Regions from separate parts of the Brooklawnia sp. genome, predicted to be linked through region 2. Evidence: riboswitches for the same ligand, from Rfam matches in the RefSeq annotation. Region 2 holds a riboswitch; the other holds the start of a gene.
The links. Region 2 has a riboswitch for FMN ahead of AAFP05_RS10045 (ABC transporter permease). Riboswitches for the same ligand answer to the same signal wherever they lie in the genome.
Positions count from the first base shown of each region.

Region 1: linked by a shared signal. The riboswitch ahead of ribD (bifunctional diaminohydroxyphosphoribosylaminopyrimidine deaminase/5-amino-6-(5-phosphoribosylamino)uracil reductase RibD) and the one ahead of AAFP05_RS10045 (ABC transporter permease) in region 2 are both predicted to bind FMN.

Region 1 is NZ_JAVTWX010000016.1:12,393-16,805, forward strand. Features, by position in the region: gene AAFP05_RS00955 (NADPH-dependent FMN reductase) at 1-104, shown strand, start outside; gene AAFP05_RS00960 (DEAD/DEAH box helicase) at 289-1,728, shown strand; FMN riboswitch at 1,934-2,047, shown strand; gene ribD (bifunctional diaminohydroxyphosphoribosylaminopyrimidine deaminase/5-amino-6-(5-phosphoribosylamino)uracil reductase RibD) at 2,279-3,379, shown strand; gene AAFP05_RS00970 (riboflavin synthase) at 3,361-3,999, shown strand; gene AAFP05_RS00975 (bifunctional 3,4-dihydroxy-2-butanone-4-phosphate synthase/GTP cyclohydrolase II) at 4,027-4,413, shown strand, end outside.
Region 2 is NZ_JAVTWX010000128.1:15,407-19,819, forward strand. Features, by position in the region: gene AAFP05_RS10040 (MFS transporter) at 1-1,460, shown strand, start outside; FMN riboswitch at 1,517-1,654, shown strand; gene AAFP05_RS10045 (ABC transporter permease) at 1,756-2,604, shown strand; gene AAFP05_RS10050 (ABC transporter substrate-binding protein) at 2,618-3,625, shown strand.

The sequences.
Region 1 (4,413 bases), on a different contig from region 2:
GCGACGAAGGCGAGTTCGTTCCGAATGAGCAGCACACCCAGGTGTTGAAGCTGCAGTTGGACGAGCTACTCGCCCTGGACGAGGCGCTTCGTCCGCTGCGCTGATCATGCAGCTGGTTGCTTGACGCGCATTTGGTGATATTCGTCCGCGATGAGAGACTGGACGGTAGGGCGCGGACATCGTGCCCGGCATCGCACCACTTTCGTGCACCGCGCCGTCGGCTTGACCGGCGAAGACGCGAGCCGGTTTGGGTTGTGGTGATTCGCTTATGCTGAAAGCAGTTCTTTCTTGTCTCAACTTGTTGACTCTGCGCCTGCGTCGTTCACGACTTTGGGCGTCTCTTCGAAGCTGATCGGCCCGCTCAAGCAGCAGGGCGCCAGCACCCCTTTCCCGATTCAGACCGCCACACTGCCCGACACACTCGAAGGTCGTGACGTGCTCGGCCGCGGACGCACGGGCTCCGGCAAGACGCTGGCATTCTCCATCCCGTTGGTTTCCAGGCTTGCCGGGCTGACTCCGTCCGGCAGCGAGATCGCCCGGCGCAGTTCGCCGGGTGCTCCCCGCGGACTGGTGCTCGCCCCGACTCGCGAGCTGGCCAGCCAGATCGTCGCCACTATCCAGCCGCTCGCGGACGCCGCGATGCTACGCGTGACGACCATTGTCGGCGGCGTCAGCAAGGCTCCCCAGGTGCGTCAGTTGCGCCGAGGAGTCGACATCGTGGTGGCCACGCCCGGACGCCTGGAAGACCTGAAGTCGGACGGCGAACTGCGGCTGGACGATGTTGCCGTCACCGTGCTCGATGAGGCCGACCACATGGCCGATCTCGGCTTTCTGCCTGGTGTCACGCGAATTCTCGCGGCCACCCCCGCCGGAGGACAGCGCATGCTTTTCTCGGCGACCCTGGATTCCGGCATTGACAAGCTGGTCAAGCGCTTCTTGCGGCGTCCGCTGACTCACAGTGTCGATTCGGAGTCCTCGCCGGTCAGCGAGATGAGTCACTACGCACTGCTGGTCGCAAACGCAACCGAGAAGACACAGGTCATTCGGGCGCTCGCTGCCGGTCAGGGCAGGCGGTTGCTGTTCACTCGCACCAAGCATCAGGCTCGCAGGCTCGCCCGCGAACTGACCGCTGCCGGAATACCGGCGGTCGAACTGCACGGCAACCTGTCGCAGAACGCCCGCGAACGAGGCTTGAAGGCGTTCGCGGATGGCCAGGTACGGGTGATGGTTGCCACCGATATTGCCGCTCGCGGCATTCACGTCGATGACATCGAGTTGGTCGTCCACGTCGATCCGCCGGCCGAACACAAATCGTATCTACATCGCTCCGGACGAACCGCGCGGGCAGGCCACAGCGGTGAGGTCATCACCCTGGTGCTGCCCGAGCAGCGTCGGGACTTCCAATCCCTCGCCCGGGCCGCTCACATCTCGGCCACACCGAAACCGGTGCACCCGGACGATCCGGTGCTGGCAAGACTCAGAGGAGCGGCCGCCGATCCTGTGGCACCCGAACTCGCGCCGGCTGCCGCGTCCCGGCGGGTACCCCAGGCGACGACGACAGCAAAGCCTGCGAAGTCGCGCCAGGCTGCTCCCCGCCGGGGAGAGAACCCGCGAGGGGAACAGGCCCGGCCCGGAAGAAGCCAGTCGGGGAAGGCTCAGAGCAAGCGGAGTGTGGCCGACTTCTCCCGCCAGGCCAACCGGCGCGGCGGTTCACAGCGGGCTGCTTGAGCAACCAGTACGAACGCCCGCTGCCGCTGAGTTCCGGGCTGCTCCCAGTTGATTCGTGACGGTTGCGCAGCCGGGAGTCCGGGCACCGCGGTGCGGATGGCTCCGTTGGCGGTGGCGGGACCCTGCCGAACTGGTGAATGGTGGATCGGCGCCAGGGAATTGACTCTGGTTGGCGGCACTGCTAATTTGTCAACCAACAAAAGAATAGAATCTTCGGGGCAGGGTGAAATTCCCGATCGGTGGTACAGCCCACGAACCGCAAGGTTGATCCGGTTAGAGTCCGGAGCCGACAGTTACAGTCTGATAGTAGAAGATAGTTGGGCTCGCGTCCTTGGCGCGGGCATTGACATGACGTCCCGAGATGCATACGCATTTCGGGACTTTTGTTTATGCCTGCGCTATCTCGTCGCGGCTTACTGGTCACCTGCCTTGAACATCAATAGTTCAAGGCATTTTTTGTGACACCGCGGTCGGCGTCCTTAGCGCGCCGGCTATCTCCTCATGCTCCGAATTCCTTATTCGGATGCAGCACTGCCATGAGGAGGTGACAATGAACGACGCGCGATATATGCGCAGCGCGATCGAACTCGCGAAACGCGGTACCGGATGGGTGAATCCCAATCCGATGGTAGGTGCGGTGATCGTGAAAGACGGCCGCGTCATCGGCCAGGGCTACCACGAGCAGTGCGGTCGGCCGCATGCCGAACGCAACGCCCTCGCCAATTGTGATGAGCCGACTGCCGGTGCGACCCTCTACGTGACGCTGGAGCCTTGCTGCCATACCGGACGAACCCCACCATGCACCGAGGCAGTGCAACACGGCGGCATCACCCGCGTGGTCGTCGGGTCAACCGACCCAAATCCGTTGGTCGCAGGTCAGGGTATCGAGGCGCTGCGCGGTCACGGCATCGCGGTCATCGAAGGCGTCGAGAGGAAGGCCTGCGACGACCTGAATCGCAGCTTCTTCCATTTCATTCAACGCGGCACCCCGTATGTCGTCATGAAATATGCCATGACGCTGGACGGCAAGATCTGCACGAGTTCGGGCAAGTCACGGTGGATTACCGGAGACGTGGCGCGGCGCCGAGTGCACGAGGACAGGCTTCGGAACTCCGCGATCATGGTGGGGGTGGGTACTGTGCTTGTCGACGACCCGATGCTCACCTGCCGGCTGGAGCAGGCGCGAAACCCGTTGCGGGTCATCTGCGACACCAACCTGAGGACCCCGGCCACGGCCAACGTCGTCACCACGACCAACGAGGCGCCCACCATCATCGTGACCTCGATCACAGACATCGACCGCCACCAGCCCTATCGAAACGCGGGCTGCGAGGTGCTCGTGATTCCCCGAATTGCGGGCCATATCGATCTGCGGGCTTTGATGGCCGCGCTTGGCCAGCGCCAGGTCGACAGCCTTCTCCTTGAAGGAGGCAGCACGCTCAACTGGTCTGCGCTGCGCAGCGGGGTCGTCCACAAGGTGCAGGCATATATCGCCCCGAAACTCTTCGGTGGCAGTGGAAAGACCCCCGTGGGCGGTCCCGGTGTCGACGAACCGGGTGCCGCATTCCGGCTGAGCCCGCCGGTCGTCACCGCACTCGGAGACGACATTCTACTGGAAAGCGAGGTGATCGAGTGTTTACCGGAATCGTAGAGGAAGTCGGGAATATCGAGGGTGTCAAGAAGGGTGCCGGTTCGGCCAGTATTTCGATCCGAGCTTCTCGGATTATGGACGACATCCACCTCGGCGACAGTGTCGCCGTGAACGGTGTCTGCCTCACCGTCACTGCGATATCGGGCGGCGGCCTGGCCGCCGATGTGATGCACGAGACATTGAACAGATCCACCCTTGGAACACTCCGCCCGGGAAAGCCTGTCAATCTTGAACGCGCGATGGCGGCGGACGGTAGATTTGGCGGCCATATTGTTACCGGGCATATCGATGGTACGGGCACGCTGGCCAGCGTTCGGCCCGACGGTAATGCGATTTGGTACACGATCGCGACACCCCCGCCGATTCTGCGGTTGATCATCGAAAAAGGCTCGATGGCAATAGACGGCATCAGCCTGACAATCGCGCGAGTGGCGGCGAAAGACTTCAGTGTTTCGGTCATTCCGCGTACCGCGGCTTCAACGATCCTGCCCAGTCTTCGTATCGGAGATGCGGTGAATCTTGAGAATGACTGCATCGGAAAATATGTGGAGCATCTGCTGGGCAACGCTGGCCCGTCCGGCACGATCACTGCCGGATTCCTGGCAGAACACGGATTTTAGGGCCTGAGGGTCCATAGGGGGAAGAATATGCTTCAGACCGACACGATCGAAAATGCGCTGGCAGATTTGCGCCAAGGGAAGATCATTCTGGTCGTAGACGACGAAGACCGAGAGAACGAAGGAGACTTCGTCTGCGCCGCCGAATTCGCGACGACCGAGAATGTCAACTTCATGGCGACTCACGGTCGAGGTCTCATCTGCATGCCGATGAGCGAGGCGCTTTGCGAGCGCCTCAAATTGGTACCGATGGTGACCAGCAATCAGGATAATCACGGAACAGCATTCACGGTCTCGGTGGATCATGTGGACACGACCACAGGTATCTCGGCCGCCGATCGCAGTCTCACCGCGATGAAGTGCGTGAACGGTGACTCCCGGCCGTCCGATTTTCGGCGTCCGGGGCACATGTTCCCG
Region 2 (4,413 bases):
TCGGCCTGTTCATGGCCAGCCTCGACAACACCATCCTCAATGTCGCGCTACCAACGCTGGCCCGCGAACTTCAGGCCTCCACCGATCAACTGCAATGGACGGTGGACGCCTACCAGGTCACCTACGCCGGCCTGCTGTTGGTCGCCGGAGGACTGGTCGACCGCTGGGGCAGATCGCGGACCTTCCTGGCCGGTACGGCGATCTTCGGTGGCTTCTCGCTGATCGCCGGGCTTGTCAGCACGACCGGATTGCTGATCAGTGCGCGCGCGCTGATGGGGGTCGGAGCCGCGCTGCTGGCTCCTTCGACCCTGGCCCTGATCTCATCGCTGTTCTCCAATCCGAAGGAGCGAACCGTCGCGTTCGCGCTCTGGTCCGGGGCCAACGGCGCCGGGGGAGCGGTGGGTCCAGTGCTTTCCGGTTTGCTGCTGGAACATTTCGGCTGGGGTTCGGTCTTCTTGATCAACGTGCCCGTGGCGGTCGTCATCGTGGTTCTCGGCTTCTTCGTGCTCCCGCACAGTCGTCCGCATCCGGTCGCTGGTGGGGTGGATTATCTTGGCGCCGTTCTGTCGACCACGGCTTTGGCGCTGATCTGCTGGGCAGTGATTTCCGCGCCGGGTTTGGGAGTCACGAATCCGCTGGTGCTGGCCGCAATGCTCGGCGGCCTGGGGGTACTCGGCGCCTTCGTCTACTGGGAATCGCGGGTGGCGGTGCCCCTGCTGCGGCTCTCACTGTTCAAGATCCGCACCTTCAGCGTTGCGGTTGGTGTGGCCGGACTGGTGACAGCCGCGGGCGCCGGGGCATTGTTCGTCCTGACCCAGTATTTGCAGTTCATCCTCGACTTCACGCCGATGCAGACGGGCATCCGGGTGTTGCCGGTCGCGGCGGCGATGCTGGTCGGGGCGCTATCCGCACCGCGGTTCATCCACCATCTGCAACTCAAACGCACGGTGCTGGTGGGCTTGAGCTGTGTCGGGTTGGGCTACGGGTGGTTGGCCACCACGACCGACAACTCGGCATTCGCTCATCTGGTGCCCGGTCTGCTGCTCTTCGGAGTCGGTGCCGGTCTGCTGGTTCCAGCAGCGACCCAAGCGGTGATGGACGCCCTGCCCCCCGACGCGACCGGCGGAGGCTCTGCCACCAACACAGCCTTGATGCAGGTCGGCAGTGCGCTCGGGGTCGCGGTGATCGGATCGCTGTTGGCCGCGCGATATCGCGGGGTGCTCACGGCCGGTGCGATCTGGGACGAGCTCGGCGATCTGCAATCGACCGCCCTGGAGTCTGTCGCCGGAGCTGTTCGGGCGGCCGAGCAGCTGTCGTCCGATCTGGGGGCCCAGCTCAATCACCTTGCCGAACGCGGGTTCGTGGCAGGGATGGAGGCGTCCTTGTGGGTCTGCGCTTTCTCGGTGGGGTTGGCAGTGGTCTGCGTGCTCTTCCTTTACCCCAGCGATCGGCACCGCTGAGCGGCGCCTCATCGTCGGCCCCGGCCGTTGCGCTATGCTCAACCAAAGCAAACAACGAACGTGCCCGGGGTCGGTGTAAGTCCGAACCGGCGGTGATAGTCCGCGACCCACACGTCATCTGAAGCGATGGCGGGTGGTTGAACCGGTGAAATTCCGGTACCGACGGTGAAAGTCCGGATGGGAGGAGCACGTCGCGCTCGGCTGGCAGATCGGCGTCCGGTGACGTCCGGTCGTCACGTTACCGGCTGCGCGCGTCGACCCCCGGCATGTCGACCGGGAAGGCGGCGACGCGGCGATGGACATCCGCACACGGCATGCGCCGTTGTCCTTGCGGATCGCTGCGCCAATCGTCGCCGGGCTGGTCCTGGTGCTCTGCTGGTGGCTCATCGCCAGATTCGGCTCGATTCCGGCTACCCTGCTGCCCGGGCCGGCAGCTGTCATCGAACGCCTCGGTAGAGAACTCGCGTCCGGACGACTATGGGGACCCATCGGTGCGACCATCGGCGAAGCGGCAGCCGGCTGCCTCTTGGCTTCCGCCATCGCCTTGCCGATCGCCTATCTGATTGCTCACGTTCGCCTTGCGGAGGCAACGATGTCGCCCTATCTTGCGGCCTCGCAGGCCCTACCTGCGGTCGCGCTGGCACCGCTGCTGGTGATCTGGGTCGGCTACGGGACCTGGCCGGTCGTCTTGCTGTGCTCGATCATGGTCTTCTTCCCGATGGTCTTGTCCACGGTGCTCGGATTGCGCAGCATCGATCCGGAGATCTTGGACGCGGCGCGGGTCGACGGCGCCGGACGCGCGAAGCTGGCCCGTTGGATCGAGTGGCCACTCGCGCTGCCCGCAACGCTGACCGGGGTGCGGAACGGCTTCACCCTGTCGATCACCGGCGCCGTCGTCGGAGAACTCGTGATGGGCGGCGACGGACTGGGGCAGCGGCTGGCCGTGCAGTCCCAGTCGAGCGACACCACCGGACTGTTCACCACCCTGATCGTGCTCTGTGTGCTGGCCATCGTCATCTTCCTGGGCCTGTCGTTCATCGAGTGGTTGACCAATCCATACGCATCCAGCCCCCGTTGGTACCGACTCATCCACCCAACCGGCGACAATCTCGAACCACCTGAATACCCAACCACGAAACGGTAGGAGATCAACCACCATGCAACCGATCACTCGGCGAGCCATCCTTGGCTCGGCTCTGCTGGCAGGTCTGGCCGGCTGCGCTCGTTCCACCGGCGAAGCCGGCAGCCCGACTCCCGGCGGGAGCACTGCGACCGCCGCGCTGACCCTCGGTCTCACCTACGTGCCGGATATCCAGTTCGCCCCGGCCTATCTGGCGGACAGTCTCGGCTGGTTCGCCGAGGAGGGGCTGGCGGTCACGCTACGCCATCACGGCGCGAACGAGAGTTTGCTCGGCGCCTTGCAGACCGGGGACGAGGACGTCGTCTTCGCGGGCGGCGGTGAGATGCTGCAAGGCCGTGGCGAAGGCATCCCGGTCCGCAACTTCGCCACCGCGTATCAGAACTACCCGGTCACGATCATCGTCCCGGCAGATTCGGCGATCCAATCGCTGGCCGACCTGCGCGGCCACAGCATCGGGCTGCCCGGCGAATACGGCGAAAACTGGTTCTACCTGCTGGCCGTCCTCGCCCAGACCGGCCTGAGCCGCGACGACCTGCAGATCGCGTCCATCGGGTACACCCAACTGGCCGCGTTGACCGGCGGCAAGGTGGACGCCGTGGTCGGCTTCCTGAACAACGATGTGGTGCGTTTCAACGAGGCCGGCTTCGCGATTCGCACCCTTGGCCTGGACGACCCGCCGCTGGTCAGCGTCGGGTTGGGCGCTATGGACGCCACGCTCGCGGAGCGTGCGGACGACCTGAGCGGACTGCTGCGCGCGATGACCAGGGGAGCGGAGCTGTGCGCCTCCGACCCCGACCAGGCGGTCCAGATCTCCGCATCGTATGTGCCGACACTTGCCGAAGCCGAGCAGCAGGCCCATGCCCTCGAGGTGCTGAAGGCGACCACCAAACTCTACGGCGGGCGGTTCGGTCTGCAGACCCCGGATCGTTGGGCACAGATGGCTGACTTCTTCGCCGAATCGGGGTTGGTGAGTTCCCCAGTGGCGGCGGCGGACGCTTTCACCACGCAGATCGCTGCAAATTAGCACTTCGTGAGCCACGACGTCGTGCGAATCAAGCCATCGGGAAGTGACCGTATTGCGTTTGTGAATTCCGGATCCTCCCGGACAAGTTCAACGAACATGCCGTAGTCTCCATACGAAGTAGTGCCACCGGATACCGCAATTATCGACTCATCCTTCAAAGTACTGATGAGTGCTTCGGCATTCGTAATGTCGGATACACTCCAGCGGGCTTGGCGGGCTATCACCCTCGAGCTCAGCGAACGTGCCTTGGCGGCGCAGACAACCTGACGGACATCTGTGGTGATCACAACTAGTGCGGTATCGTCACCGACGACTATGGCCCGTACAGCTATGGTTGATGGAGCTTGGCTCGTGCGGTCGATAAACTGATCCATAGCGGCTTGCGACGTGCTGGAACCGTACTCGTGCGTTTTCACGAATATGGACACCTGATCAACAAGTTTGCGATACTCGGAAACCTGCGCTGGTTCCAGCGGCGGGCGAGACGGCTGCCACGTCGTCGCCGTGAGCGTGAATCCGAGTAGGATGCCCTCGAGTCGTACATACGAAGAGTCGGGTGGAGTTGCGCCCTCAACGGCGAGATTCTGAGCAGATGGCCGAGCTGGGTGATTCGCGTAGCTCACCCTCTCAGGCATCCGGAGAGTGTTGGGACTAATGAATGGAATAGCTCCGCCGTAGTAGTCAATCCAGCCCTCGAGTAGAACGCGTTGCGAGAGTTCAACTGGCATTATGACCACCTCCGAAAAATTGTGACACAGTGAATGCCCTTGCATCAGGTGGATGAGTTC